One region of the Streptomyces sp. NPDC044063 genome, then DNA from elsewhere that is predicted to be linked to it. Evidence: riboswitches for the same ligand, from Rfam matches in the RefSeq annotation. Region 1 holds a riboswitch; each other region holds the start of a gene.

What was found. A riboswitch is a leader RNA that binds a small molecule or an ion and turns the genes downstream of it on or off. The one in region 1 is predicted to bind cyclic di-AMP.
Region 2: it holds a riboswitch for cyclic di-AMP, as region 1 does, so the genes downstream of both, AC07BS_RS25955 (transglycosylase family protein) here and AC07BS_RS12130 (M23 family metallopeptidase) in region 1, are expected to answer to the same signal.
Region 3: it holds a riboswitch for cyclic di-AMP, as region 1 does, so the genes downstream of both, AC07BS_RS18725 (M23 family metallopeptidase) here and AC07BS_RS12130 (M23 family metallopeptidase) in region 1, are expected to answer to the same signal.

The regions. Positions count from the first base shown of each region.
Region 1 covers NZ_JBWKFM010000007.1:180,156-189,743, forward strand. The annotation lists gene AC07BS_RS12110 (CobW family GTP-binding protein) at 1-1,008, shown strand, start outside; gene AC07BS_RS12115 (DNA gyrase/topoisomerase IV subunit A) at 1,041-3,494, opposite strand; gene AC07BS_RS12120 (M16 family metallopeptidase) at 3,716-5,071, shown strand; gene AC07BS_RS12125 (M16 family metallopeptidase) at 5,110-6,477, shown strand; cyclic di-AMP (ydaO/yuaA leader) riboswitch at 6,724-6,878, shown strand; gene AC07BS_RS12130 (M23 family metallopeptidase) at 6,890-7,675, shown strand; gene AC07BS_RS12135 (GntR family transcriptional regulator) at 7,882-8,601, shown strand; gene AC07BS_RS12140 (HPr family phosphocarrier protein) at 8,754-9,035, opposite strand; gene AC07BS_RS12145 (bifunctional acetate--CoA ligase family protein/GNAT family N-acetyltransferase) at 9,190-9,588, shown strand, end outside.
Region 2 covers NZ_JBWKFM010000024.1:53,139-62,726, reverse strand. The annotation lists gene AC07BS_RS25990 (ABC transporter permease) at 1-220, shown strand, start outside; gene AC07BS_RS25985 (class I SAM-dependent methyltransferase) at 306-1,628, opposite strand; gene AC07BS_RS25980 (NAD(P)/FAD-dependent oxidoreductase) at 1,813-3,189, opposite strand; gene AC07BS_RS25975 (Ppx/GppA phosphatase family protein) at 3,568-4,509, opposite strand; gene AC07BS_RS25970 (DUF501 domain-containing protein) at 4,506-5,042, opposite strand; gene AC07BS_RS25965 (FtsB family cell division protein) at 5,122-5,592, opposite strand; gene eno (phosphopyruvate hydratase) at 5,712-6,992, opposite strand; gene AC07BS_RS25955 (transglycosylase family protein) at 7,254-7,985, opposite strand; cyclic di-AMP (ydaO/yuaA leader) riboswitch at 7,990-8,174, opposite strand; gene AC07BS_RS25950 (transglycosylase family protein) at 8,447-9,442, opposite strand.
Region 3 covers NZ_JBWKFM010000014.1:21,403-30,990, reverse strand. The annotation lists gene AC07BS_RS18750 (MFS transporter) at 1-750, shown strand, start outside; gene AC07BS_RS18745 (DUF6227 family protein) at 975-1,829, shown strand; gene AC07BS_RS18740 (cold-shock protein) at 2,061-2,264, shown strand; gene AC07BS_RS18735 (DEAD/DEAH box helicase) at 2,453-4,075, shown strand; gene AC07BS_RS18730 (PP2C family protein-serine/threonine phosphatase) at 4,297-5,472, shown strand; cyclic di-AMP (ydaO/yuaA leader) riboswitch at 5,611-5,749, shown strand; gene AC07BS_RS18725 (M23 family metallopeptidase) at 5,761-7,089, shown strand; gene AC07BS_RS18720 (MFS transporter) at 7,217-8,731, shown strand; gene AC07BS_RS18715 (aldo/keto reductase) at 8,761-9,588, shown strand, end outside.

The DNA.
Region 1 (9,588 bases):
GCGGGGTTCCTCGGTTCCGGCAAGACGACGCTGCTCAACCATCTGCTCGGCCGGAGCGGCGGCAGCAGGATCGGGGCGATCGTCAACGACTTCGGCAGCATCGAGATCGACGCGATGGCCGTCGCCGGGCAGGTCGACTCCATGGTGTCGCTGGGCAACGGCTGCCTGTGCTGCGCCGTGGACACCAGCGAGCTGGACCTCTTCCTCGACCGGCTGGCCCGGCCCGCGGCCCGTATCGACGTCATCGTCGTCGAGGCCAGCGGACTGGCCGAGCCCCAGGAGCTCATCCGCATGATCCTGGCGAGCGAGAACAGGAACATCGTCTACGGCGGGCTGGTCGAGGTGATCGACGCGGCCGAGTTCGACGCGACCCGCGCGCGGCACCCGGAGCTCGACCGCCACGTGGCCATCGCCGACCTCGTCGTGCTCAACAAGGCCGACCGGGTCGCGGACGAGGAACGCGACCGCCTGCTGGCGACGCTCGCCGGGCTCGCGCCCGGAACGCCCGTCGTCGCGACCTCGCACGGGCGCGTCGACCCCGGGTTCCTCTTCGACCGCAAGCCGCGCGAGGACCGGAACGAGGCGATCCGCCAGCTCTCCTTCGAGGACCTCTGCACTGGGGAAGACGAGGGTGACCACGACCACCACGGTCATCCGCACACCGGTTACGAGAGCGTCGAGTTCGCCTCCGAGGAGCCGATGCACCCGCGCCGGCTGATGGAGTTCCTCGACAGCCGGCCCGAGGGCCTCTACCGCATCAAGGGTTTCGTCCACTTCGGGGTGGCCGGCCACCGGCAGAAGTTCACCGTCCACGCGGTCGGCGACTTCCTGCGCTTCTACCCGTCGCCGTGGGCGCGCTCCGAGAAGCGTGCCACCCGGCTCGTCATGATCGGCAGCGGCATCGACGCCGACGCCCTGCGGGACGGGATCGCGGCCTGCCGCGACACCGCCCCGCGGGAGACCGACGAGACCGGCATGTGGGGCGTCCTGCGCTACGCGCAGTCCTGACCCCGGGCCTGGTCCCGTCGGATCGCCGGGGCCTACACCGGTCCGGCGACCGCCGCGACCGGCTTGAGCAGCGGCGTTCCCGAGCCGTCGCGGCGCGGGTCGGGGTCGGGCAGCGAGGCGGGGGCACCACCGGTCGTCGCGGCCCGGGCGGGCGCGGGCCCGGCCCAGCCCAGGATCAGGCAGTCCTCGCCCTTCAGGAAGCGCTGGCAGCGCACGCCGCCCGTCGCCCGGCCCTTGCGCGGGAACTGGTCGAACGGTGTCAGCTTCGCCGTGGACTCCAGGGCGCCGGGCAGCCCGCCCCGGACGCCGGCGACCGTGAGGACGACCGCGTCCTCGGCGGGGTCCACCGCCGTGAACGAGATGACCTTCGCGCCGGCGGACAGCTTGATGCCCGCCATGCCGCCCGCCGGGCGGCCCTGCGGCCGTACCTGCGAGGCCTGGTAGCGCAGCAGCTGGGCGTCGTCGGTGACGAAGACCAGGTCCTCCTCGCCCGTCCGCAGCTCGACGGCGCCCACGACGCGGTCGCCGTCCTTGAGGCCGATGACCTCCAGCTCGTCCTTGTTGGCCGGATAGTCGGGGACCACGCGCTTGACGACGCCCTGCTCCGTGCCGATGGCCAGGCCCGGCGAGGACTCGTCGAGCGTGGTCAGGCAGACCACCCGCTCGCCGTCCGCCAGGGTCAGGAACTCCGCCAACGGCGCCCCGCCCGCGAGGTTGGGCGCCGCCGCGGTCTCCGGCAGCTGGGGCAGGTCGATGACCCGCACCCGCAGCAGGCGGCCCTCGGAGGTGACCACGCCCACCTCGCCCAGGGCCGTCGCCGGGACCGCCGAGACGATCACGTCGTGCTTGACCCGCTTGGTCTCGGCCGCCCCGTCGAACGGCTCGCCCGTGGCCGTACGGGCCAGCAGGCCGGTGGAGGACAGCAGCACCCGGCAGGGGTCGTCCGCGACCTGGAGCGGCATCGCGGCGGCCGGGACGCCGGCCGACTCCAGAAGCACCGTACGCCGCTCGGTGCCGAACTTCTTCGCCACGTCGGCCAGTTCCGAGGAGACGAGCTTGCGCAGCTCGCTGTCGGACTCCAGGATGCGCGTCAGCTCGTCGATCTCGGTGTTCAGCCGGTCCCGCTCGGACTCCAGCTCGATCCGGTCGAACTTGGTCAGGCGGCGCAGCGGGGTGTCGAGGATGTACTGGGTCTGCACCTCGGAGAGCGAGAAGCGCTCCACGAGTGACGCCTTGGCCGCCGCCGCGTTCTCACTCGATCGAATGATTCGGATGACCTCGTCGATGTCGACGAGCGCCACCAGCAGACCCTCGACCAGGTGGAGCCGGTCGCGCCGCTTGCTCCGCCGGAACTCGCTGCGCCGGCGCACCACGTCGAAGCGGTGGTCGACGTAGACCTCCAGCAGCTCCTTGAGGCCCAGGGTCAGCGGCTGGCCGTCGACCAGCGCGACGTTGTTGATGCCGAAGGACTCCTCCATCGGCGTCAGCTTGTAGAGCTGCTCCAGGACGGCCTCGGGGTTGAAGCCGTTCTTCACCTCGATGACCAGGCGCAGGCCGTGGGCGCGGTCGGTGAGGTCCTTGACGTCCGCGATGCCCTGGAGCTTCTTGGAGCCGACCAGGTCCTTGATCTTGGAGACGACCTTCTCGGGACCCACCGTGAAGGGCAGTTCGGTGACGACCAGGCCCTTGCGGCGGGCCGTGACGTTCTCCACGGAGACGGTGGCGCGGATCTTGAAGGTGCCGCGGCCGGTCTCGTAGGCGTCGCGGACGCCGCTCAGACCGACGATCCGGCCGCCCGTGGGCAGGTCCGGGCCGGGGACGAACTTCATCAGGGTCTCGAGGTCGGCGCCCGGGTGCCGGATGAGGTGCCGGGCGGCCGCGATCACCTCGCCGAGGTTGTGCGGCGGCATGTTCGTCGCCATGCCGACCGCGATTCCGGACGAGCCGTTGACCAGCAGGTTCGGGTACGCGGCGGGGAGCGCGACGGGCTCGCGCTCGCTGCCGTCGTAGTTGGGCGCGAAGTCGACCGTGTCCTCGTCGATCGACTCGGTCATCAGCGAGGTCGCCGCCGCCATCCGGGCCTCGGTGTAGCGCATGGCGGCCGGCGGGTCGTCGTTGCCGAGCGATCCGAAGTTGCCGTGCCCGTCGACCAGCGGCACCCGCATGGAGAAGGGCTGCGCCATGCGCACCAGGGCGTCGTAGATCGAGGCGTCGCCGTGCGGGTGGAGCTTGCCCATCACCTCGCCGACGACGCGCGCCGACTTCACGTACGAGCGGTCGGGGCGCAGCCCCATCTCGTTCATCTGGTAGAGGATGCGGCGGTGGACGGGCTTGAGGCCGTCCCGGGCGTCCGGCAGGGCGCGCGAGTAGATGACCGAGTAGGCGTACTCGAGGAAGGAGCCCTGCATCTCGTCGACGACGTCGATGTCGAGGATGCGCTCCTCGAAGTCTTCCGGCGGCGGGGTCTTCGTGCTGCGGCGGGCCATCGCGGCTGCTGCTCCTTCGATCGATTGCCGAGGCGGTCTGACGCCGACCATTGTGGACCGCGCCGCTGACAACCCCGACCGCGACCCGTCCGGGAGGGGTGGCCCGGCCCGGGAACTTCTCCGGATGTCGGTGCGCTTGCATACAGTGACAGCACTGTTCATCACGCGAGTCGTCGCGAGGCACCGCGGGATCTCAAGAGATCGAAGGGACGTACATGCCCATGGGTCACACGGCCACGCAACAGGCCGCCTCGGGCGGTCTGACAGCGACCGAGCACCGCCTGGCCAACGGCCTGCGGGTGGTCCTCTCCGAGGACCACCTGACCCCGGTGGCCGCGGTCTGCCTCTGGTACGACGTCGGCTCGCGCCACGAGGTCAAGGGCCGCACCGGCCTCGCCCACCTCTTCGAGCACCTGATGTTCCAGGGCTCCGCACAGGTCAAGGGCAATGGCCACTTCGAGCTGGTGCAGGGCGCCGGCGGCTCGCTGAACGGCACCACCAGCTTCGAGCGCACCAACTACTTCGAGACCATGCCCGCCCACCAGGTGGAGCTGGCCCTGTGGCTGGAAGCCGACCGGATGGGCTCGCTGCTCACCGCGCTCGACGACGAGTCCATGGAGAACCAGCGCGACGTCGTCAAGAACGAGCGCCGCCAGCGGTACGACAACGTGCCCTACGGCACCGCGTTCGAGAAGCTGACCGCCATGGCCTACCCCGACGGCCACCCGTACCACCACACGCCGATCGGCTCCATGGCCGACCTGGACGCGGCCTCCCTGGAGGACGCGCGCGCGTTCTTCCGCACGTACTACGCGCCCGGCAACGCCGTCCTGTCGGTCGTCGGCGACATCGACCCGGAGCGGACGCTCGCCTGGATCGAGAAGTACTTCGGCTCCATCCCCGCCCACGACGCCAAGCAGCCGCCGCGCGACGGCAGCCTGCCGGACACCATCGGCGGGCAGCTGCGCGAGGTCGTCCGCGAGGAGGTGCCCTCCCGCGCGCTGATGGCCGCCTACCGCCTGCCGCACGACGGCAGCCGGGAGGCGGACGCCGCCGACCTGGCGCTGACCATCCTCGGCGGCGGCGAGTCCTCCCGCCTCCACAACCGTCTGGTGCGCCACGACCGCTCCGCCGTCGCGGCCGGCTTCGGCCTGCTGCGCCTGGCCGGCGCCCCCTCCCTGGGCTGGCTGGACGTGAAGGCGTCCGGCGGCGTCGAGGTGGCCGGCATCGAGGCCGCCGTCGACGAGGAGCTCGCCCGCTTCGCCGTCGAGGGCCCCACCCCGCAGGAGATGGAGCGCGCCCAGGCGCAGCTGGAACGGGAGTGGCTGGACCGCCTGGCGACCGTCAGCGGCCGGGCCGACGAACTGTGCCGCTTCGCCGTGCTGTTCGGCGACCCGCAGCTGGCCCTGACCGCCGTGCAGCGCGTCCTGGAGATCACCCCCGAGGAGGTGCAGGAGGTCGCCAAGGCCCGGCTGCACCCCGACAACCGCGCGGTGCTGGTCTACGAGCCGACCACGCCCCGGACCGACGCCGACACCGCCGCCGGCGAGAACGACGAAGAGGAGACGGCTCAGTGAGCGACGCCGCCGCGGACACCCAGCAGCCCGCCCCGTCGATGGTGTTCCACCCCCGGCCCGAGCCGGGAGCGCCCACCCCCTGGGCCTTCCCGGCCCCGGAGCGGGGGCAGCTCTCCAACGGCCTGACCGTGCTGCGCTGTCACCGCCCGGGCCAGCAGGTGGTCGCCGTCGAGGTCAGCCTGGACGCCCCCCTGGACGCCGAGCCCGAGGGTCTCGACGGCGTGGCGACGATCATGGCGCGGGCCTTCTCCGAGGGCACCGACAAGCTCAGTGCCGAGGACTTCACCGCCGAGCTGGAGCGCTGCGGGGCCACCCTGGACGCCCACGCCGACCACCCGGGCGTGCGGCTGTCGCTGGAGGTCCCGGCCTCCCGGCTGCCCAAGGCCCTGGGCCTGCTGGCCGACGCCCTGCGCGCCCCGGCCTTCCCGGACAACGAGGTCGAGCGCCTGGTCGGCAACCGCCTGGACGAGATCCCGCACGAGCTCGCCAACCCCGCCCGCCGGGCGGCCATGGCGCTGTCCGCCGAGCTCTTCCCGGCCTCCTCCCGCATGTCCCGGCCCCGCCAGGGCACCCAGGAGACCGTCGAGCGCATCGACGCCGCCTCCGTGCGCGCCTTCTACGAGGCCCACGTCCGCCCGGCCACGGCGACCGCCGTCGTCGTCGGCGACTTCACCGGCGTCGACCTGGACCAGGCCCTCGCCGAGTCCCTCGGCGCCTGGACGGGCGCTCCCGCCGAGCCCCGGCCCGTCCCGGCCGTCACGGCCCACGACACCGGCCGTGTGGTGATCGTGGACCGTCCCGGCGCGGTCCAGACCCAGCTGCTCCTGGGCCGCACCGGCCCGGACCGGCACGCGAGCGTCTGGCCCGCCCAGGTGCTCGGCACGTACTGCCTGGGCGGCACGCTGACGTCCCGGCTGGACCGTGTGCTGCGCGAGGAGAAGGGCTACACCTACGGCGTCCGCGCCTTCGGCCAGGTCCTGCGTTCGGCGCCCGACGGCACGGGCACGGCGCTGCTGGCCATCAGCGGCTCCGTGGACACCCCGAACACCGGCCCGGCGCTGGCGGACCTGTGGACGGTGCTGCGCACCCTCGCGGCCGAGGGTCTGACCGAGGCCGAGCGGGACGTGGCGGTGCAGAACCTGGTGGGCGTCGCCCCGCTGAAGTACGAGACGGCCGCCGCCGTCGCGGGCACCCTGGCCGACCAGGTCGAGCAGCACCTGCCGGACGACTACCAGGCGCGGCTGTACGAACGCCTCGCCGACACCGGCACGGTGGAGGCCACGGCGGCCGTCGTGAGCGCCTTCCCGGCCGACCGGCTGATCACGGTCCTGGTCGGGGACGCCTCCGAGATCGCCGAGCCCGTCAGGGCGCTGGGTATCGGCGAGGTGACGGTCGTCCCGGCCTGATCCCTTGATCTGACGGGGCGTCAACCCTGCTGTCCGCCGCTCTCCCTGGGCCGGACATTGCCGGACATGTGAGACGCGTGGGCCCATCGGGGCCCACGCGTCTCCTTTATGCCCGTTTTCTCGCGGTGGTTGCATGTTGGTCGTGTGGCGTACGTCATAAAAGCCCGGTTCTGTTTGCCGTTCGAATCTGACGCCGATTAGCGTCAGGGCGGCAGTCCGTCAGATCGGAGCCGCAACCGCGGTCCCGGGCAGCCATCGCCGAGTCCCCGAGGCGCCAGCCGAAGGGAGCCGGGGACCCATCAGTCCCTGGGGTGAATCGGTTCCCTTTCACGAGGGCACCGTAGGAGACCTTCCTGCTCCGAACCCGTCAGCTAACCCGGTAGGCGAGAGGGAAGGAAAGGATCGCCCATCCATGGGGAAGCACCGCCGTCCGAGCCGAGCCGCGCGCGTCAGCGCCAATGTCGCGGGCATAGCCACCCTGACCGCCGCCGGTGTGGTCGCCGGCGTCGCCGCCCCGGCCTTCGCCGCCGGTGACGAGACCCGCGGCCCCGAGGACACCGGGCTGACCCAGGCCGTCGTCATGAGCGACGTCATGGCCGGCAACGTCGACGCCCAGGCCGAGACCCAGCGCAGCGCCGCCGACGAGGCCGCCGCCCGCCTGCAGGCCGAGGAGAGCGCTAAGAAGAAGGCCTCCGAGGCCAAGGAGCGCCACGCGGAGGCCGAGCGCAAGCTCAAGGAGGAGCGCGAGGCCAAGGAGCGTGCCGCGCGTGACGAGGAGCGCAAGCGCCTCGGCACCTACGTGAGCCCCCTCGACGGCTCCTACGTCTCCACCTCCTACAAGGCCTCCAGCGGCCTGTGGAGCTCCGGCAGCCACACCGGCATCGACTTCCACGCCGAGACCGGCAGCTCCGTCCACGCGGTCGCCGCCGGCACCATCGTCGAGGCCGGCTGGGGCGGCGCGTACGGCAACAACGTCGTCATCAAGCACAACGACGGCACCTACACGCAGTACGCCCACCTCTCCTCGATCGACGTCTCCGTCGGTCAGACGGTCACCCCGGGCCAGCAGATCGGCCTCTCCGGCGCCACCGGCAACGTCACCGGCCCGCACCTGCACTTCGAGGCCCGTACCGGCGCCACCTACGGCTCCGACATCGACCCCATCGCCTACCTCGCGGCGCACGGCGTCAACGTCTGACCCGCGACGCGCGCACCAGGCCCCGGCCCCACGGCCGGGGCCTTCTCGCGCTTCCGCCGGGGGTGCTGGCCAAAAAATATCCATGATTCACCGGCCCCATCGGAAATCACCGGGGATTGCCATAGAGTCGCTGAACGGATGTCAATGGGCCGACCCGCTCGGCCGATTAAGTCGTAAAGCGGAGGTGCAGCCATGCGGGGCCGTACGTGAACGGCGGTGGTGAAGCGGCGCACGAGGGCCGCCGCATTTCCGCGCACGCCGTGTGCACGGCGATTCGCGACGACATCGTCACCGGTGTTTTCCCGCCCGGCAGCCGGCTCATCGAGGAACTCCTCGCCCGCCGTTACGGCGTCTCCCGGGTGCCCGTCCGCGAGGCCCTGCGCACCCTCGCCTCCGAGGGCTTCGTCACCACCCGCCGGCACGCCGGGGCGTGCGTCGCCGAGCCCAGCGAGGAGGAGGCCGCGGACCTCCTCGACGTCCGTGCCCTGCTGGAGCCGCTGGCGGCCGCGCGGGCGGCCGAGCGGCGCACCGAGGCACACCTGAAGGTCCTGCGCGGCCTGGTCCGGCTCGGCCAGGAGCGGGCGCGCGCGGGCCGGACCGGCGAGCTGCGGCCGCTGGCCGACTGGTTCGACGAGACCCTCTCCCAGGCCTCCGGCAGCCCCAGCCTGGCCACGCTGCTCACCCAGCTGCGGCGCAAGATCGCCTGGGTGCACACGGCCGAGCCGCCGGCCCGGCCGGTGGAGGAGTGGGAGACGTGCGGCGCGCTCGTGGACGCCGTGGCCCGCGGCGACGCCGAGCGGGCCCGGGCCCACGCCGCCGTCCACGCGGGCCGGAATCCGGGTGAATTCCGGCTGCGCCGGGTGCCGGCGCCGCCCGGTCCGGGCCTGCCGAAACAATCCGTGAACACGGCCGGCGCACACCCTTAACAAGCGCCTGCTATTCCTGGGCGAATAACGGCGGGCGGGAATTGTGGCGGTCCCCGGCCGCCGCCGTACGACGACGGGGCCGCGGCGGTCCATGAGGAACGCCGCGGCCCCGTCGCATGCCCGCCGGACGGCGGGCCGGGTGATCCGAAGGATCAGACGGTCTCCGGGAGCTCCTCGAGCCCCTCGGCGACCAGCTTGGCCAGACGGTCGAGCGCGGCCTCGGCGCCCTCGGCCTCCGTGGCGAGGACGATCTCCTCGCCGCCCTGGGCGCCCAGGCCCAGCACCGCGAGCATGGAGGCGGCGTTGACGGGGTTGCCGCCCGCCTTCGCGATCGTCACGGGGACGCCGGCGGCGGTCGCCGCACGGACGAAGACCGACGCGGGCCGGGCGTGCAGGCCCTCGGCCCAGCCGACGTTCACTCGGCGCTCAACCATGGTGTTGCCCTTCGAATCGGGAGGAGTTGTCTAGACCATTGTTGCACGGGGTGCGCGGTGCCCCGGCGCCCTCCCGCGCCAGGGCCGTCCGGCCCCGGCACCGTGGGCCGCCCGCCACCTGAGGGACGCCGGTTCCCGGCCTTACGCTGTGCCCATGCACACGCCGCCCGAGCACGCCTACCCGGCACACTGGGAAGCCGATGTCGTCCTGCGCGACGGCGGCACCGCGCGGATCCGCCCCATCGCGCCCGACGACGCCCAGCGGCTGGTCAGCTTCTACGAACAGGTCTCGGACGAGTCCAAGTACTACCGCTTCTTCGCGCCCTACCCCCGTCTCTCCGACCGGGACGTGCACCGCTTCACCCACCACGACTACGTCGACCGGGTGGGCCTGGCGGCGACCGTCGGCGGCGAGTTCATCGCCACCGTCCGCTACGACCGCGTCGACGACCGCGGCATGCCCGCCTCGTCCCCCGCCGACGAGGCCGAGGTCGCCTTCCTCGTCCAGGACGCCCACCAGGGCCGCGGCGTCGCCTCCGCCCTCCTGGAGCAC
Region 2 (9,588 bases), on a different contig from region 1:
GCTCTTCGGCGGTGTGATGGGCGTCGGCCTCGGTGTCTTCTTCGGCTGGGCCGCGGGCGACCTCATCAAGAAGGGCCTGAACACCTACGAGCTGGTCCTCCCGTGGGGCCGGATGGGGCTCTTCCTGCTGCTGGCCGCCGTGGTCGGTGTGCTGGCCGCGCTGTGGCCCGCCCGCCGGGCCGCCAAGCTGAACATGCTCTCGGCCATCAAGGCCGAGTAGCGGCCCGCGGCGCACGCCGCGGCACGGAGGCGAAGGGGCCCGGTCCGTACGGACCGGGCCCCTTCGGCATACCCGCGGGCGGGGCTCAGCGCCAGTCGCGGGTGCGCAGCGGCAGGCCCGGTGCGCCGCTCCGCGGGGTGCGGACGGCCAGCACCTGGTTCACACCGATGCGGTTGCGCTCGAAGGACAGGGCGCTGGCGGCCATGTACAGCCGCCAGACCCGGGCCCGCCCGGGGGAGGTGAGCCGTACGGCCTCGTCCCAGTGGGCCTCCAGGTTGGCCACCCAGCGGCGCAGCGTCAGCCCGTAGTGCTCGCGCAGGGCCTCGACGTCGCGGACCTCGAAGCCGGCCTCCTCCAGCTGGGCCACGGTCCGTCCGACGGGCGCGAGTTCGCCGTCGGGGAAGACGTAGCGGTCGATGAAGGCGTCGACCGTGTAGCCGTCCTCGTCCCGCAGCGGGCGGCGGGCGATCTGGTGGTTGAGCAGCCGGCCGCCGGGCCGCAGCAGGCCGTGGAGGTCGGCGGCGTACTCGGCGTAGCGGGCGGAGCCGACGTGCTCGGCCATGCCGATGGAGGAGATGGCGTCGAAGGGCCCGTCGGAGACCTCGCGGTAGTCCTGGACGCGGATCTCCACCCGGTCCGCCAGACCGGCCTCGGCGATGCGCTTGCGGGCGTAGGCGGCCTGTTCCTCGGAGAGGGTGATGCCGACGGCGCTCACCCCGTACGTACGGGCGGCGTGCAGCACCATGGAGCCCCAGCCGCAGCCGACGTCGAGCAGGCGCGTACCCGGCGCCAGGGCCAGCTTGCGGCAGACGAGGTCGAGCTTGGCGTGCTGGGCGTCCTCGAGGGTGGAGGCGCCGTCCCCGTCGCTCCCCCAGTACGCGCAGGAGTAGACCATGGAGGGGCCGAGGACCCGCTCGTAGAAGGCGTTGCCGACGTCGTAGTGGTGGCTGATGGCCTGTTTGTCGCGGCGGAGGGTGTGCAGCGGGCCGCCGGTGCGGCGGGCCTCCTCGGGGGGCGGGGCGGGCGGCGTCCAGGGCCCGGCGAGCCGGAGCAGTTCGCGGCCCACGGCACGGAACTCCGGGTCGCGCAGGGCGCCCAGCACGGCGGCCGGCCCGGTGCGGCGGGAGGCGGTGTCCTCGTCACGCTCCCAGAACGAGCCGGAGAGCAGCTCCAGGGCCGTGTAGAGGTCGCCCTCGATGTCGAGGTCGCCGGCCACCCAGGCTCGGGCCAGGCCGAGCTCGCCGGGCTTCCACAGCAGCCGGCGCAGGGCGCGGCGGCGCCGGACGACGAGGACGGGGGTGCCGGGCGGGCCTGACTCGCTGCGGTCCCAGGCCCGTACCCGGACGGGGAGCGGGGCGCCCAGGGCGCGTTCCGCGAGGGCGGTGAGCCGTCGAGCGGCCTCGGCCATGTCGCACACCTCCATGAAGAAGGGTCAGCAGATCGTTGCACCTGACATCTGAAACGCCGCCAGGTCCCGCTGTAGTCCTTCCCCGTGCGACGGATCCGGGTACGCCGAAGGGCGCCCACCCCACGGATTGGTGGACGCCCTTCGGCGGTATGCGACTGTTCTGCCGTTCAGCGGTGACCCGAGGTCAGGAGGCCTTGGCCTTCTCGGTCTTGGCCGCGGGCTGCGGGGCCGGCTTGGCGGCCTCGTAGAACTCCTCGCGCGGGTTCTCCATGGCACGCAGGGAGACGACCTCGCGCTTGAGGAACATGGCGAGGGTCCAGTCCGCGAAGATACGGATCTTGCGGTTCCAGGTCGGCATGGCCATGCCGTGGTAGCCACGGTGCATGTACCAGGCCAGACGGCCCTTGAGCTTGATCTTCGTCTTGCCGAAGACCAGCATCGCGACACCCTTGTGGAGGCCGAGGCCGGCCACGGCGCCCTTGTTGGCGTGCGAGTACGTCTTCTGCGGGAAGCCGCGCATGCCGGACAGGACGTTGTCGCCGAGGACCTTGGCCTGGCGCAGCGCGTGCTGGGCGTTCGGCGGGCACCAGGCGTTCTCGTTGCCCGCCTTGCGGCCGACCATGTCCGGGACCTGGGCGTTGTCGCCGGCGGCCCAGATGTAGTCGGTGCCCTGGACCTGGAGGGTCTCGGAGGTGTCGACGTGGCCGCGCGGACCCAGCGGCAGGCCGAAGCGGGCCAGGGCCGGGTTGGGCTTGACGCCCGCGGTCCACACGATCGTGTTGGCGTCGACCTCGAGGCCGTTCTTCAGCACGACGTGGCCGTCGACGCAGGAGTCCATGGAGGTCGAGAGGTAGATCTCGACGCCGCGGCTCTCCAGGTGCTTCTTGCCGTACTCGCCGAGCTTGGGACCGACCTCGGGGAGGATCTTGTCCGCGGCGTCGACGAGGATGAAGCGCATGTCCTCGCGCTTCACGTTGGGGTAGTACTTGGCGGCGTCCCGCGCCATGTCCTCGACCTCGCCGATCGTCTCGGCGCCGGCGAAGCCACCACCGACGAAGACGAAGGTCAGCGCCTTGCGGCGGATCTCCTCGTCCTTCGTCGAGTCGGCCTTGTCGAGCTGCTCGAGAACGTGGTTGCGCAGGCCGATGGACTCCTCGATGCCCTTCATGCCGATGCCGTTCTCGGCGAGGCCGGGGATCGGGAAGGTACGGGAGACGGCGCCGAGCGCGATCACCAGGTAGTCGAAAGGCAGCTCGTAGGCCTCGCCGACGAGCGGCGCGATCGTGGCAACCTTGCGGTCCTGGTCGATCGTGGTGACACGGCCGGTGAGAACCTCCGCCTTGGGCAGGACGCGGCGCAGCGGCACCACGACGTGGCGCGGCGAGATGCTGCCGGCGGCTGCTTCAGGAAGGAAGGGCTGGTACGTCATGTACGAGCGCGGGTCGACGACCGTGACGGTCGCCTCGCCGTAGCGCATCTTCTTGAGGATGCGGCGTGCCGCGTACAGGCCGACGTACCCACCGCCTACTACGAGGATCCGTGGACGCTCCGTGGTGCTCATGGTTCGAGTATCCAGCACTCCACACAGGGGTGCTCGTGAGCCCCTTCACAAGAGCCCGAGGGGGGTCTGCTACACTCCGCCGCCCCCGTGACCGACGCCATAGGCCCGTGGTGGAACCACCTGACCCCGCCGGGCGTTGATCACCCCCGCTGAACTGGCCTTGCGACGCCGGCGGCGACTGGACCACGTTCCGGCGGGGTTCCGCATAAGCGTTTCTTTAAGACGGCGGAAACCACACGGTTTCCGGCCGCGAGGGGCCACAGGGCCCCGGAAGGGGGCCAGAAGGCCTCCTTCCGGGGTCCTAGGACCGCTTTTTCATGTGAAGGATTTCACGAACATTCCTCGGCGGACCACTCCCAGGGCGGTTCCCGAGGCCCCTCAGGCGACGCTCCAGGCGATCCCGTCGAGGATGTCGTGCTCGCTGACGACCACCTCGTGGGCCCCGCAGCGCTCCATCACGGAGCGCAGGACGAGCGCCCCGGCGGCGATGACGTCGACCCGGCCGGGGTGCATCACGGTCATCGCGGCGCGCTCGGCGTGGGTGGAGCCCAGCAGCCGCTCGGTGATCTCGCGGACCCGCTCGTAGGAGATCCGGGAGTGGTGGATGGCCGCCGAGTCGTACTCGTCCAGACCGAGCGCGATCGCCGCGACCGTGGTGACCGAGCCGGCCAGGCCGACCAGGGTGCGGGCCTCGCCCAGCGGGACGGTCTCCGCGGCCAGGTCCAGCGCGGCCTCGACGTCGGCACGTATCGCGGCGATCTGCTCGGCCGACGGCGGGTCCGTCACCTCGCCGTCCACGACGAGATGACGTTCCGTCATCCGTACGCAGCCCACGTCGACGCTGCGCGCGGCCCGCACATGGGCGTCGCCGACCACGAACTCCGTGGAGCCGCCGCCGATGTCCACCACCAGATACGGCCGGGCCAGGTCGTCCCGGCCGGTCAGCTCACGGGTGGCGCCGGTGAAGGAGAACTCCGCCTCCTGGTCCCCGCTGATCACCTCGGGCTCCACGCCCAGGGTGTCCACCACGCCGCGCACGAACTCCTCGCGGTTGGACACGTCGCGGGACGCGGACGTCGCCACGAAGCGCACCCGCTCGGCACCGTGCGCCCTGATCACCTCGGCGTACTCCCGGCACGCGGCGAACGTCCGCTCCAGCGCCTCCGGCGCGAAGCGGCCCGTGCGGTCCACGCCCTGGCCCAGCCGGACGATCGTCATCCGGCGGTCGAGCTCCTTGAGCTCGCCGGTCGCCGGGTCGGCGTCGGCGATGAGCAGCCGGATGGAGTTCGTCCCGCAGTCGACGGCGGCGACGCGCGTCACGCGCACCCCTCCTCACCGGCGCACGGGGTCACGCACGGGCCCTTGCTCCACCACTCGGGCAGCAGCGCCAGCGCCTCGTCGCCGAAGGGGTTCACGCCCGGCCCCGCGACCAGCGAGTGGCCGACGAGCACGTGGAGGCACTTGACCCGGTCCGGCATACCGCCGGCGCTCGGGAAGCCCTCCAGCACCTCGATCGCGTCCCGGCGCCGGATGTAGTCCTCGTGCGCGGCACGGTAGGCGGCGGCGAGCTCGGGGTCGGTCGCCAGCCGGTCCTGCATCTCCTTCATCAGCCCGGAACCCTCCAGGGTCCCGATGGCGGACGCGGCGCGCGGGCACGTCAGGTAGTAGAGGGTCGGGAACGGGGTGCCGTCCTCCAGCCGCGGCGCGGTCTCGACGACGTCGGGGTTGCCGCACGGGCAGCGGTGAGCGATGGAGCGCAGGCCGCGCGGCGGCCGCCCCAGCTGCTCCTTGAACGCGGCGATGTCCGCGGCGGTCGGCTCGGTGGACTCGGTCTGAGGCGGAGGGGTGTCCATGTGCTCGCTCGTACTCGGTGTTGCTCGGTCTGGGGTCTGGGATGCCCGGTGGAGGACCGGGCGGGGAGGACGGGGCCGGTCAGCGCTGCCCGTCGGCGGAGTCCACGTCCTCCCAGAGGTTGCTGTACCAGGGCCGGTCGGCCGTGCCCCGGTCCCGGGGCGGCCGGGTGGTCCCGCCGCCGCCCACCACGCTGTAGCCGGTCTCGCCGGGGCGGAGGTAGTGGAGGTGCTCGCGCGCCTGCTGCTCGATGTACGCGGGGTCCTCCAGGCGGGCCTTCTCGTCGCGCAGCAGCTTCACCTGCTCGCGGGTGTGCTCCGTCTGGCGCCGCTGGTCGGCGATGTCCGAACGCTGGGTGACCCACTGGCGCATCGGGTAGGCGAGGGCGACGACGATGGAGCAGACGACGAGGGCCAGCAGCGCGGCCCGGCCCGTGAGCCGGCTGCGCCGCGGCGGCCGCGCCCGGTAGACCCGCGCCGCGGCGGGGCCCTGCACGAGCGCCGTACCGAGCGCCTTGAGCCTGGTCGCGGTGGAGAACCGGTCCGCGCCCACGTCGCCTCCCCTGGAGAGTCCGCTACGAACGTACGTCCCCGGACACGGTACGGGACCGCGGCCGGGGACGTACGGAGACTGGCGAGAGCTCAGCCGTTAAGGCTCAACCCGCCGGACGGTCAGCCCTTGAAGCGCGGGAACGCGCTGCGACCGGCGTAGACCGCGGCGTCGTCGAGGATCTCCTCGATGCGCAGCAGCTGGTTGTACTTGGCGACGCGGTCCGAGCGGGCCGGGGCGCCGGTCTTGATCTGACCGCAGTTCACGGCGACGGCGAGGTCGGCGATGGTGACGTCCTCGGTCTCGCCGGAGCGGTGGGACATCATGCACTTGAAGCCGTTGCGCTGGGCCATCTCGACGGCGTCCAGGGTCTCGGTCAGCGAGCCGATCTGGTTCACCTTGACGAGCAGGGCGTTGGCGGAGCCCTCCTCGATGCCGCGGGCCAGGCGCTCGGGGTTGGTGACGAACAGGTCGTCGCCGACGATCTGGACCTTGTCGCCGAGCTTCTCGGTGATGGTGTTCCAGCCGGCCCAGTCGTCCTCGAACAGCGGGTCCTCGATGGAGACGAGCGGGTACGCCTCGACGAGCTCGGCGTAGTACTCGGTCATCTCGGCGGCGGAGCGGTCCTTGCCCTCGAAGGTGTAGACGCCGTCCTTGTAGAACTCGGAGGCGGCGACGTCGAGCGCCAGCGCGATGTCCTGGCCGGGGGTGTAGCCGGCCTCCTTGATGGCCTCGAGGATGAGGTCGAGGGCCGCGCGGTTGGACTCCAGGTTCGGGGCGAAGCCGCCCTCGTCGCCGAGACCGGTGGACAGGCCCTTGGTCTTCAGCACCTTCTTGAGGGTGTGGTAGACCTCGGCGCCCCAGCGCAGGGCCTCGGAGAAGGACTCCGCGCCGATCGGCGCGATCATGAACTCCTGGATGTCCACGTTGGAGTCGGCGTGCGAGCCGCCGTTCAGGATGTTCATCATCGGAACGGGCAGCAGGTGCGCGTTCGGGCCGCCGAGGTAGCGGAAGAGCGGCAGGTCGGACGCCTCGGAGGCGGCGTGCGCGACGGCCAGGGAGACGCCCAGGATGGCGTTGGCGCCGAGCGAGCCCTTGTTGTCGGTGGCGTCCAGGTCGAACATGGCCTGGTCGATCAGGCGCTGCTCGGTGGCGTCGTAGCCGACGAGCTCCGGGCCGATCTGCTCGATGACGGCCAGGACGGCCTTCTCGACACCCTTGCCCAGGTAACGCTTGGGGTCGCCGTCACGCAGCTCGATGGCCTCGAAGGCACCGGTGGAGGCGCCGGACGGCACGGCGGCACGGCCCGTGGAGCCGTCGTCGAGGCCGACCTCGACCTCGACCGTGGGGTTGCCTCGCGAGTCGAGGATCTCGCGAGCTACGACGACGTCGATGGACGGCACGAGGGTCTCCTTCGTGTGTGCTGGAGTTCTGCGACACGAGCCTAACGGGCGCCGGGGGCTGCGCCCGCCCTTGGACCGATCACCGGACCGAAAATTGGCACAAAAGCCGAGATCACCGGATGAATCGTCGGTGTGTTCGCTCAACGAGGACGGGACTTCGCGCCGGCCCGGCGGGCGGAAACGGCGGAGCCCCGCCCCGATGCGGCTCGGGGGGGAAGGCGCATCGGAGCGGGGCGGTCCGTCGGACGAGTGCGGGCGTGCTCAGCCGAGGTGCAGCATCTGGCCCGGGTAGATCACATCGGCATCGTCGATGATCTTCTTGTTGAGCTCGTAGAGCTTCTCCCAGCCGCCCTTGACCTTCTTGGCCGTGGCGATCGAGCCCAGGGTGTCGCCCTGCTTGACCTCGTACTCGCCGTCGCCCTTCTTGAAGGTCGGGGTCTTGGCGTGCTTGCCCGGGGTCTGCTTGCCCGTGGACGGGGTCTCGGTGCCCTGCGACGGCTTGGCGTGCTTGCCGGACGGGCGCTGGCCACGGTCGGCGTGGGTCTTGGTGGAGGTGTCGCGGTCGCCGGTGGACTTCGACGGCTTGGACTTCGAGGAGCCGCCGGAGACGTCGATGTCGGGGGCCGGGCCGCCCTTGCTCAGGCCGACGCCGCAGCGGGGCCAGGCGCCCGGGCCCTGAAGGGCCAGCAGCCGCTCCGCGACGGCGATCTGCTGGGCCTTGCTGGCCTGGTGGGGGTACGAGGCGTACTTGCCGCCGCCCGCCGCGTCCCACGAGGACTTCGAGAACTGCAGGCCACCGAAGTAGCCGTTGCCGGTGTTGATCGACCAGTTGCCACCGGCCTCGCAATTGGCGACCTTGTCCCAGGCCTGGACGGAGGCGGCGCTGGCGGAGGTCGCGGCCATCAGCGGGGCGGCGACGGCCACACCGGCGACACCGGCGAGGGTGGCGACCCGGACGGCCTTGGACGGACGGCGGTGCTTGCCCTTGGACATAAGTCGGTTTCCTCACCGACGCCTACGAGGTGAGCTGTCGGGTTCGGGCTAGTGAGTTCGCCCGGCCCGGTCCGCTGGCGCGCACCGGGGCTTCACCCCAAGCCGTTCCGGTCCTCCGGCCGTTGGCCGTCGTGCCGTTCCGGCGCCTTACCGTGGTTCCCCCGCTCCTGCCTACGGCGCTTGCGCGACGACTCCCCCGGCCGCCGGCAGGATTCGGCGTGGCGACCGAGGTGCTCGCGATGGCGAGCGGTGACGACGTTAAACACAGGCGGCCGACAGGTTCAAACCCCTCTTTTCAGCCACAGTTGCTTGTTATGACCACTGAGAGAGGATCATTTCCGCAGGTGGGAGAAGGGTTTCGAGCAACGGACGGGGAGATTCCGGGCGTAGCGGAACGAGACCCATGTCTCACTTTCGACTGGAACGGACATTCGCCCCGTTCCGCCGCCCGAACCCCCGCGCTACTTCCGGATGTCGAGCCGCTGACCGGGCTGGATGACGTCCGGGTCGGAGCCGACCACCTTCGCGTTCTTCTGATAGATCGTCTTCCAGCCGCCGTCGACCGCGTTCTGCTGGGCGATCTCCGACAGGTTGTCACCGGGCCGCACGGTGTAGCCGGACGGGCCGCCCGGGGTCGTCCGGGCGTCGCCGCGCGAGGCGCGGTCGTCGTCGCCGGAGCGCGACGGCTCGGCCCGGTGCCGGCCGGTGCCCGCCCCCGGGTCCGTGTCCGCGCCGGCGGACGGGCCGGCGGACGGGGTGGCGCCGTCGGCGGGCGTGCCGGAGGGCGACGTGCCGGGCGCGGGCGTGCCCGAGGGGCTGCCGGACGGGGTGCCCGACGGCGTGCCCGAGGGGGTTCCTGACGGAGTGCCGGACGGAGTGCCCGACGGGTCGGTGGACGGGTCCTTGCGGTGCTTGCCGTTGCCGTCGCCGGGCGTACCGGTCGACGGGGTGCCCGTGCCGGGCGTCTTCGACGTGTCGGGCGCCGGGTGCTTGTCGTCCGAGCCGGGCGTGGACGGCTTGCCGGACTCGTGCGCGGGCGTGGACGGCACGGGACGCTCGTGCCCCGGCTTGTGCGACCCCTCGGGCTCGGGCGCCCGGTCCAGGCCGCCGGGGTTGACGTCGGCCGCCGGCGCCTCCTTGCTCAGCCCGGCGCTGTCCGCGCAGCCCCGGAAGGCGTCGGGGCCCTGCTCCTGGAGCATCCGGTCGGCCACGGCGATCTGCTGGGAGCGGCTGGCGAGGTCGGGGCGCGGCGCGTAGTCGATGCCGCCGTTCTGCTCCCAGGCCTCCTGGGTGAGCTGGAGTCCGCCGAAGTAGCCGTTGCCGGCGTTGGCGCTCCAGGTGCCGCCGCTCTCGCACTGGGCCACGTGGTCCCAGGTGTCCGCGTCCGCGGCGGAGGCGCCGGTGGCGGCGAGCAGCGGCATGGCGATGCTCGCGCCCGTCACCCCCGCCGCGACCACGATGGCGGGTACCTGGCGGGGGCGGCGATGTCTACCGTTCCCTGAGCGCATGTGTTCGGCCTCTCGTGCGGCGGCTGATGATGGTCGTCGAAGATAGCGACGCCTCCGGGGAGTCACAAGCCGGTGTAGCGGAGGTCACGTTGAGG
Region 3 (9,588 bases), on a different contig from region 1:
TCTCCGGCCGGGACGTCTCCGGCCGGGACGTCTCCGGCCGGGACGTCCCCGGTCGAGGGCGGGCGGGGCGAGTCCGGTGGGCGGGAGGAGCCCGGTGGGAAGCGGCCCCTCGGGGCGGCGGCCGCCGGGCGCGAACGGGCCGTCCGGGCCTGGGAGGTCCTCCGCCGGCACCGGGGCGTCGCCGTGGCCATCGCCGTGCACGGCGTGGCCCAGTTCACCGCCGCCGTCTCCACCGTCGGCCTGCCACCGCTCCTCGTCACCCGCTTCGGGCAGGGTGCCGCGGGCTACGGGCTGGCCCTCGCCGCCACCGCGGCCGGCGGCCTCGGCGGCAACCTGCTGACCGGCCACCTCCCCGCCCACTGGACCTGGCTGGCCACGTACTGCGTCGCCTGGGCGGCGTCCGGCCTGTCGCTGGCGGGTCTCGGCGTCGCGGACTCCATCACGGCGGTGATCGTCCTCTGTGTGACCTCCGGTCTGCTGTTCCCGGTGACCGCGGTGACGCTGCGGGCCCACCTCTCCGGCTTCGTCGCCGCCGAACGGCTGCGGCTGCTCACCGTGGACCAGACGGCCGTCCGGACGGCGAGCACGGCCGGTCTCCTGCTGCTGCCGTTCGCCGTGGACGCCGCCCCGGCGGGCTCCTTCGTGGTCGCCGGGGCGCTGCTGTCGGCGGCGGCCCTGCTCGGGTGGTGGCTCGCCGGCCGCGGGGGCGGGGAGGCCGCCGATCGTGTGGGCACGGGCGGGAGGACGTAGGGGGGTGGGAGCCCGGCACGCCGCCGGGTGCGGCCTCCGGGGCCGTCCGTTGCGCCGGGCGTTCGGGGGACGCACGGCTGTCAGCGGGCGCCCGCGGTGGTTCACCCCGTCCGCCGTCGGGCTCCCGCCAGTTGGTGAAAACCCCGCCCCGCGGCCGTGTTCGCGCCGCTACGGTAAGTGCGCGGGGTGGGGTCCGGTGTGGCGAGGGTCGGGAGGCGGCAGGCATGGCGAAGACGCGAGCGGGCGGGGGCGAGGGCGAGAGCAGGGGCTGCGGCGAGCCGGGCGGCCCCGGCCGCGGCCCGCGCGGCCGTGCGCCCGAGCCGACCCCCGCCGAGCAGGTCGAGGAGCTGCTGAAACGGGCCCAGAACGGGTTCGAGATCGCCGAGCGGGTGCTGGAGCGGCTGGCCACCGCCCTGATGCACCAGGCGGAGCTGCGCTCGTACCGTCAGCGCAACGACGGCAGTCGCCCGCTGCGCTGCAACACCTACCGCCACATCTTCCTCCTCGCGGACGGCAGCAGCCTGCTGCTCTACGAGCTGGAGCACGACACCGGCCCCCACGACCGCTTTCTGTACGAGCTGTACGCCCAGGAGGACGCCCTCGACGCCGCCGAGCGGCGGGTGCACGAGCGGATCGGCGGCGGGGGCATCGGCCCGGGCAGCGAGGCCGAGGAGCTGCCGCCGTGGCTGGCCGAGGAGCTGCTGCTCGCCATGGGGCCCACGCGGCCCCGGCGGGAGTACGTCTCCGAGGCCTCGCCCGACCACGCCCGCCGGCTGCTGCGGCGCGCCGAGAACCAGGACGGCCCCGGCGAGGTGGTGCGCGAGCTGCTGCAGGGCGCGCTCGGCCACCACATCGCGCTCATCACCAAGCCCCGCCGCCGGGGCTCCGGCCGGGACACCACGTGGTGCCGGTTCTACGAGCACGCGTTCCTGCTGGAGGGCGGCGGGGAGGTCAGCCTCTGGGAGCTGGAGCACAACATGACGGCGGACGGCCGGCTGGTGTGCGAGGTCTACCTCGACGAGGCGGAGGCGGAGGTCGCGGCGGACCGGCACGCCAGGGCCCAGGGGGTCGAGTTATAGACCCGCGCGGGAGGGGCGGCCGGTGGCTCGTGGGCCCGGGCGGTGCCGGTGCGCATTGTGCGATTGCCATGTACGCGCCATCGCCGGGCTCGTCGCATGCTACGATTGTTCGAGTTGCAGTTGTGGTACCCATGAACTCGTGTGCGCCTCGGCCATGTAGCCGACGGCGCATTTTTGTTTTAGCCGGTCTATTTCCGGTCTGGGGCCCATCCCATCACTAAGGAGACAGACATGGCGACCGGCACCGTGAAGTGGTTCAACTCCGAGAAGGGCTTCGGCTTCATCGAGCAGGACGGCGGCGGCCCCGACGTCTTCGCCCACTACTCGAACATCACCTCGCAGGGCTTCCGCGAGCTGTTCGAGGGCCAGAAGGTGTCCTTCGACGTCACGCAGGGCCAGAAGGGCCTGCAGGCGGAGAACATCGTCACCATCTGACGACCATCCGCAGCGCCGCAGCGCGTTGACGCTTCCGATGGGGCCCGCACCACTGTGTGCGGGCCCCATCGTCGCGCCTGCCGCGATCACGGCGCCCACCGCGTCCGCGACGATCACCGCGTCCCGGACGCCCACCGCGTCCGTTCGAACAGGGGGCTTGGCACCCCATTGAGGGAAGGTCCCCCCGCATGACTCGCTCCGCCGCCCGTTCCGCCGGCTCCGATCGTCCGGAGCGCTCCACGCGCTCCTCGCGCCCCTCGCGCTCTCCCCGTACGCGTGGCGACGGCGCCGAGGCCCGCCAGTCGTCCGGACGGGGCTCCGCCCGGCGCCGGCCCGTCGAGCCGCAGGGCGACTTCGAGATGCCGGTCAGCACGACGCCGGCGCTGCCGCCGGTGGATTCCTTCGCCGCGCTGGACATGCCCGCCGCGCTGCTCGCCACGCTGACCCGCGAGGGCGTCACCGAGCCCTTCCCGATCCAGGCGGCGACCCTGCCCAACTCGCTGGCCGGTCGTGATGTCCTGGGCCGTGGCCGCACCGGCTCCGGCAAGACCCTCGCCTTCGGTCTGGCCGTCCTCGCCCGTACCGCCGGACGCCGGGCCGAGTCCCGCCGTCCGCTCGCGCTCGTCCTCGTGCCCACCCGCGAACTGGCCCAGCAGGTCACCGACTCGCTCGCCCCGTACGCGACCGCCGTCAACCTGCGGACGGCCACCGTCGTGGGCGGCATGTCCATCGGCCGCCAGGCCCAGACCCTCGCCCGTGGCGCGGAGGTCCTGGTCGCCACGCCCGGGCGGCTCGCGGACCTCATCCAGCGCGGCGAGTGCGAGCTCGGCGACGTGGCGATCACGGTCCTCGACGAGGCCGACCAGATGGCCGACATGGGCTTCCTGCCGCAGGTGACCCGGCTGCTCGACCAGGTCGCCCCGCAGGGCCAGCGGATGCTGTTCAGCGCGACGCTGGACCGCAACGTCGACCGTCTCGTGCGCCGCTTCCTCTCCGACCCGGTCACCCACTCCGTCGACCCGTCGGCGGGTGCGGTCGTCACGATGGAGCACCACCTGCTCCACGTGGCCGACGTGGACGCGAAGAAGGAGACCGTCACCTGGATCGCGGCGCGCGAGGGCCGCGTGATCATGTTCGTGGACACCAAGCGCGGCGCCGACCGGCTGGTCAAGCGGCTGCTCTCGGAGGGCGTACGGGCCGCCGCGCTGCACGGCGGCAAGAGCCAGCCGCAGCGCAACCGCGTGCTGGAGCAGTTCCGCACCGAGCAGGTCACCGCGCTGATCGCCACGAACGTGGCCGCGCGCGGCATCCACATCGACGGCCTGGACCTGGTCGTGAACATCGACCCGCCGGTCGACCACAAGGACTACCTCCACCGGGGCGGCCGCACGGCGCGCGCGGGCGAGTCGGGCACCGTCGTGACGCTGGTACTGCCCGAGGAGCGCCGCGAGATGAGCCGGATGATGGCCACCGCGAAGATCACGCCCCGGAAGGCCGACGTCCACGCCGAGGACGCCGAGCTCGCGCGCGTCACGGGCGCCCGCCGCCCCAGCGGTGTGCCGGTCGTCATCGCCCCGCCGCAGCAGCCGGCGCCGAAGGCCGCGCAGAAGCCGGCGCGGAAGCCGTCCTCCCGGAGGCCGTCCCAGAAGCAGCAGGGCCAGCGGCAGCAGGGTCAGCGGCAGCAGCAGGGTCAGGGGGCGGCGCGCGCCGAGGGCGCGTCGCGTCCCGCGCGCTCCGGCGGGTCCGCCCGCCGCCCGCGCCGTCGCGGCGGTGACGGGGCGGCGCGCGCCGACCGTCGTCCGGCGAACTGAACCACGGCGGGCCGAACCGCGCAGGGCCCTACGGCTGACGGGGGCCGCTGACGGGGCCGCTGACGAGGGCCGCTGACGGGGGCCGCTGACGAGGGCCGCTGACGGGGGCCGAGGGGCGGAGCACACCGCCCCTCGGCCCCCGTCCTCGTCGCGCCAGGTGTCCCCTCGATCGGCCCAACCCCGCTCGCCGGAGCGCCCCGCACCGGCGAGGGTGGGCCGAGATGCCCACTCAACCCGACACCCCTGCCGCGCGCGGTCTCCCGGCCCAGGTGCGCTGGCTGCCGGTCGCCATCATCGTGGCCGGTGTCCTCTTCGACGTCCTCACGCCTCCCCGGTACTCCTCGGCGCCCTTCTTCGCCTCGGCACCGCTCGTCGCGGCGTCCCTGCTGTCACCGAGCGCCACCCTGCTGGTCGCGCTCACCTCCCTGGCCGCCATGGTGGGCCTCACCGTGGGCCGCCAGGCCCCCGAGGCGGGCGAATCGGTGACCGAGGTGGTGACCGTGCTGACCGTCGGCGCCCTCGCCCTCGGCATCAACCACGTCCTCCACCACGGCGACCGGAAGCTGGCCTCCGTACGCGGCATCGCGGAGGCCGCCCAGCGTGCCGTGCTCCCCGCGCCCCCGGCCCGTATCGCCGGGCTGCGGGTCGCCGCGCGCTACGTGGCGGCGGAGGCCGACGCGCGCATCGGGGGCGACCTGTACGCCGTGCAGGACACCCCGTACGGCGTGCGCGTCATCGTCGGGGACGTCCGGGGCAAGGGGCTGGGCGCGGTGGAGGCGGTCGCGGTGCTGCTCGGCACGTTCCGCGAGGCCGCGGAGCAGGAGCGCACGCTGGAGGGGCTCGCCGTACGCCTGGAGCGCGCGTTGCAGCGGGAGGGCGTACGGAGGGCGAACCTCGACCAGAGCGAGGGCTTCACCACGGCCGTCCTCGCCGAGGTCCCGTCGGGCCCCGGCGTGCTCCGCATGATCAACCGGGGCCACCCGCCGCCTCTGCTGCTCTACCCCGGCGGCATGGTCGGCGAGGCCCACCCCGCCATGCCCGCCCTGCCGCTCGGCATGGGCGAGTTGGGCGTCTGGCCGGACCGGGTGGAGGAGTGGGACTTCCCGGCGGGTGCGACCCTGCTGCTGTTCACCGACGGGGTGACCGAGGCGCGGGACCCGAGCGGCACGTTCTACGAGCCCAGGAGGCGCCTGGCCGGCCGGCACTTCAAGAGCCCCGAGGCACTGTTGGACACCCTCGTCGCCGACGTCGCGCGGCATGCCGGGGGGCGGACGAACGACGACATGGCCCTGCTGGCCATCCGGCGCGGCGACGGCCGTCACCGCCCCGTCACGGTCACTCAGACGATCGACCAGGCCACACCCCGTATGATCCGCGTCCGGTCCGATAACGACTGACGAACGATCAGCTGGGACGTATGGCCACATCGCCCCAAGAGGCCTACGGATTCACGCTTTCGGCTTGGTTTCCGGCCGCCGTGTCTATTAACGTTCGATAACGCAGCGCGGTCCTTGAGCCGTCGCCAGGGGCGGCGCCGTGCGCCTTCGCCGAATCCCGTGGGTGGAACCGGGGAACCATCAACCTTTGGGGTGAATCGGGCCGTACGCCGGCCCGTAGGAGACCTTCCTGCTCCGAACCCGTCAGCTAACCCGGTAGGCGAGTCGGAAGGAAAGGAGTGCGCCCCGGTGGCGTCCAACAGGTCCGATCTGGACGGAAGTTCGCACGACGCGCACGGAGTGCCGTACGCGGCCTACGAGACGCACGAGCCCACATACGGGTACGCGTACGAGACCGGGCCCGCCCATGACCCGGCGTACGAGCCCGCCTACGAGCCGGCCTACGAGCCGGCCTACGGGACCGCTCCCGAGCCCGCCCACGAGCCCGTGAGCGCCGAGGGGCCCGGCGGCGAGTGGAACCCGTCCGAGGACTCCCTGGCGCCCCCGGCCCGCGGCAGACACCGCGTCGTCAAGCAGCGCGGCGGCACGATGGCCCGCAGCGGCGCCGTGCTCGGCGTGGGCATGATCGCGGCGGTGGGCGCCGGCGGCATGGCGAGTGCCCAGGACCGCCCGGCGGCCCCGATATCCGTGCCGGAACTGTCGAAGATCCCGGGCGTCGGCTCGTTGATCGGCGGCGACGAGGCCCGGACGACGGAGAACGCGGCGGCCCCGGCGGAGGCGAGCCCCGCCGGGCAGGCCGAGGCGGCGCCGGAGCCCGCGCACAGCGCGGCCGACGCCGGTGAGGCGCTGCGGGCGCGCATCCTCCTGCAGGCCGAGCGCCAGCAGGGCGCCGCGGAGGAGGAGGCCCGCGCGGCCGAGGAGCGGACGGCGGTCGAGGCGACGCGGAGGACGGCGGCGGAGAAGGCTGAGGCGCACCAGGTGCAGGTGGCCGCCCAGCACGCCCGGAGAGCCGGCGAGTCGCAGGGGGCGGCCGGGTCGGCAGGGTCGGACGAGTCGAGCGGGTCGGACGATTCGAGCGGGTCGGACGAGTCGGCGGCGGCCGGGAAGGCCGGGAAGGCGGGCGCGACGGCGTTCTCCCGGCGTGCGGAGAAGGCCGCGCACGGCGCACAGGAGTATGTCGCCGACCACGACTACGGACAGCGGGCCGACAGATCCCACCGTGGCGGGTACGTCCTCCCCGTCGCCTCGTACACCCTGACCGCGGGCTTCGGCCAGGCGGGCGACATGTGGTCCGCGCACCACACCGGCGAGGACTTCGCGGCGCCGACCGGCACCCCGGTGAAGGCGGTGGGCGGCGGCACCGTCACCCAGGCGGGCTGGGCGGGCGCGTACGGCTACCGGGTCGTGCTGACGCTCGATGACGGTACCGAGATCTGGTACTGCCACCTGTCGTCGATGGTGGTGACGTCGGGCAAGGTCGGGGCCGGCACGGTCATCGGCCGGGTGGGCGCCACCGGCAACGTCACCGGCGCGCATCTCCACCTGGAGGTGCGGCCGGACGGCGGCGCGCCGGTGGACCCGCTGACGTGGCTGCGGGGCAAGGGCCTGCGGCCGTAGGACGGGACGCGTAGGGCAGAGGCGCGTAGGGCTGGGGGCGCGCATTCCGTGCTCCGCGCCTGGCGCCTGAACGCGCGCTCCGCAAGCGCAGCGGTGCACCCGGGTAACAGACGCCCAATATCCCGATATGGGGAATGTTCTGTCGCCAATCGGGAAATCAGAGCATGTGACGACGCCCGCGACAACCATCACCACGTCGGTGCCTGCCCGCCTGGACCGTCTGCCCTGGTCCCGGTGGCACTGGACGGTGGTGATCGGTCTCGGCACGGTCTGGATCCTGGACGGCCTGGAAGTGACGATCGTCGGCAATATCGCCGGCCGTCTCTCCGAACAGGGCAGCGGCCTGTCCATCACCTCCGGTGGGGTGACCGGCCTGGCCGCCGCGCTCTATGTGGCGGGAGCGTGCTCGGGCGCTCTCTTCTTCGGCAGGCTGACGGACCTCTTCGGCCGTAAAAGGCTCTTCATGGTCACGCTCGCGGTCTATCTGGGCGCCACGGCGCTGACCGCGCTGTCGTACACCTCCTGGTGGTTCTTCGTCTTCCGCTTCGTGACGGGCTTCGGCATCGGAGGGGAGTACGCGGCCATCAACTCGGCCATCGACGAGCTGATCCCGGCCGCCTACCGCGGCCGGGTCGACCTGATCATCAACGGCAGCTTCTGGCTGGGAGCCATCGCGGGTTCCCTGCTGTCGATCCTCATGCTCGACACGAGCATCTTCCCCAAGAGCCTGGGCTGGCGGCTGACGTTCGCGATGGGCGTCGTCCTGGGACTGGTGATCCTGCTCGTCCGGCGCCAGGTGCCGGAGAGTCCGCGCTGGCTGTTCATCCATGGCCGGGCCGAGGAGGCCGAGCGGCTGGTGACGTCGATCGAGAAACGCGTCGCCGCCGAGAAGGGCACGGAGCTGCCGGCCCCCAAGGGCAGCATCACCATCCGCCAGCGCGAGAGCTTCGGCTTCCGGGACATCGCGCGCACGGTCTTCTCCGACTACCGGCGCCGGGCCATCCTGGGACTCGCCCTGTTCATCGGCCAGGCGTTCCTCTACAACGCCATCACCTTCGGCTTCGGCGCCATCCTCACCCGCTTCTTCGGCGTGTCGACGTCCCGCACCGGCTACTTCTTCGCGGTCATAGCGGTGGGCAACTTCCTGGGCCCGCTGCTCCTCGGCAAGCTGTTCGACACGCTGGGCCGGCGGATCATGATCTCCTCCACGTATCTGCTGGCGGGGGTCCTGCTCTTCGGTACGGCCGTGCTCTTCGGAGAGGGGCAGCTGAACGCCGTCACGCTCACCGCCTGCTGGGCCGTCGTGCTCTTCTTCGCCTCGGCCGGCGCGAGCAGCGCCTACCTCACGGTGTCCGAGATCTTCCCGATGGAGACCCGGGCCATGGCGATCGCCTTCTTCTACGCGGTCGGCACGGCGGCCGGCGGCATCAGCGGCCCCCTGCTCTTCGCCGCGCTGACGCAGAGCGGCGTCGTGAGCGACACGGTCCTGGCGTTCAGCATCGGCGCCTCGCTGATGTGCGCGGGCGGCGTGGTGGCCGCCTTCCTCGCCGTACGCGCCGAGGGCCGGTCCCTTGAGGACATCGCGGCACCCCTGTCCGTCCACCCTCCCGAGCCCCTGCCGGCGCCCGCGCCCGCGGAATAACAATCCCAGCAGGGGAGTTGCACCATCGCATGGCTGACACTCATCGCAACCACGGCACCACGGGCCACCGGGGCATCGGCGCCCTCTCCGTCCACCCGCTGGCCCTGGGCGGCAACGTCTTCGGCTGGACGGCGGACGAGAAGGAGTCCTTCGCCGTCCTCGACACGTACGCGGAGGCCGGCGGCAACTTCATCGACACCGCCGACGTCTACTCCGCCTGGGTCCCCGGCAACCAGGGAGGCGAGTCCGAGACCATCATCGGCAACTGGATGGCCGCCCGCGGCAACCGCGACGCCGTCGTCGTGGCCACCAAGGTCGGCCACGGCGTCCCGGCCCACCGCGGCCTGCGCCCCGAGGTGATCAAGACGGATGTGGAGGCCTCGCTGCGCCGGCTGCGCACGGACCGCATCGACCTCTACTACACCCATGTCGACGACGAGTCGGTGCCGGTGGAGGAGATCATCGGCGCGCTGGACGCGCTGGTGAAGGAGGGGAAGATCCGCGAGATCGGCGCCTCCAACATCACGGCCGAGCGGCTGCGGGCCTCCCTCGACTTCTCCGACCGGTCCGGCCTGGCCAAGTACGTGGCCATCCAGCCCCACTACAACCTGGTCTCCCGCGCCACCTACGAGGGCGAGCTGGCCACCGTCGCCGCGGAGCACGGCTTGGCCGCGATCCCCTACTTCGCGCTGGCCTCCGGCTTCCTCACCGGCAAGTACCGCCCGGGCACCGCGGTGGACAGCGCCCGGGCCGGCAGCGCCGGACAGCACCTGGAGTCCGAGCGCGGCCGGCGGGTCCTCGCTGCCCTGGACGAGGTGGCGACGGCCCACGACGCCGAGCTCGCCACCGTCGCCCTG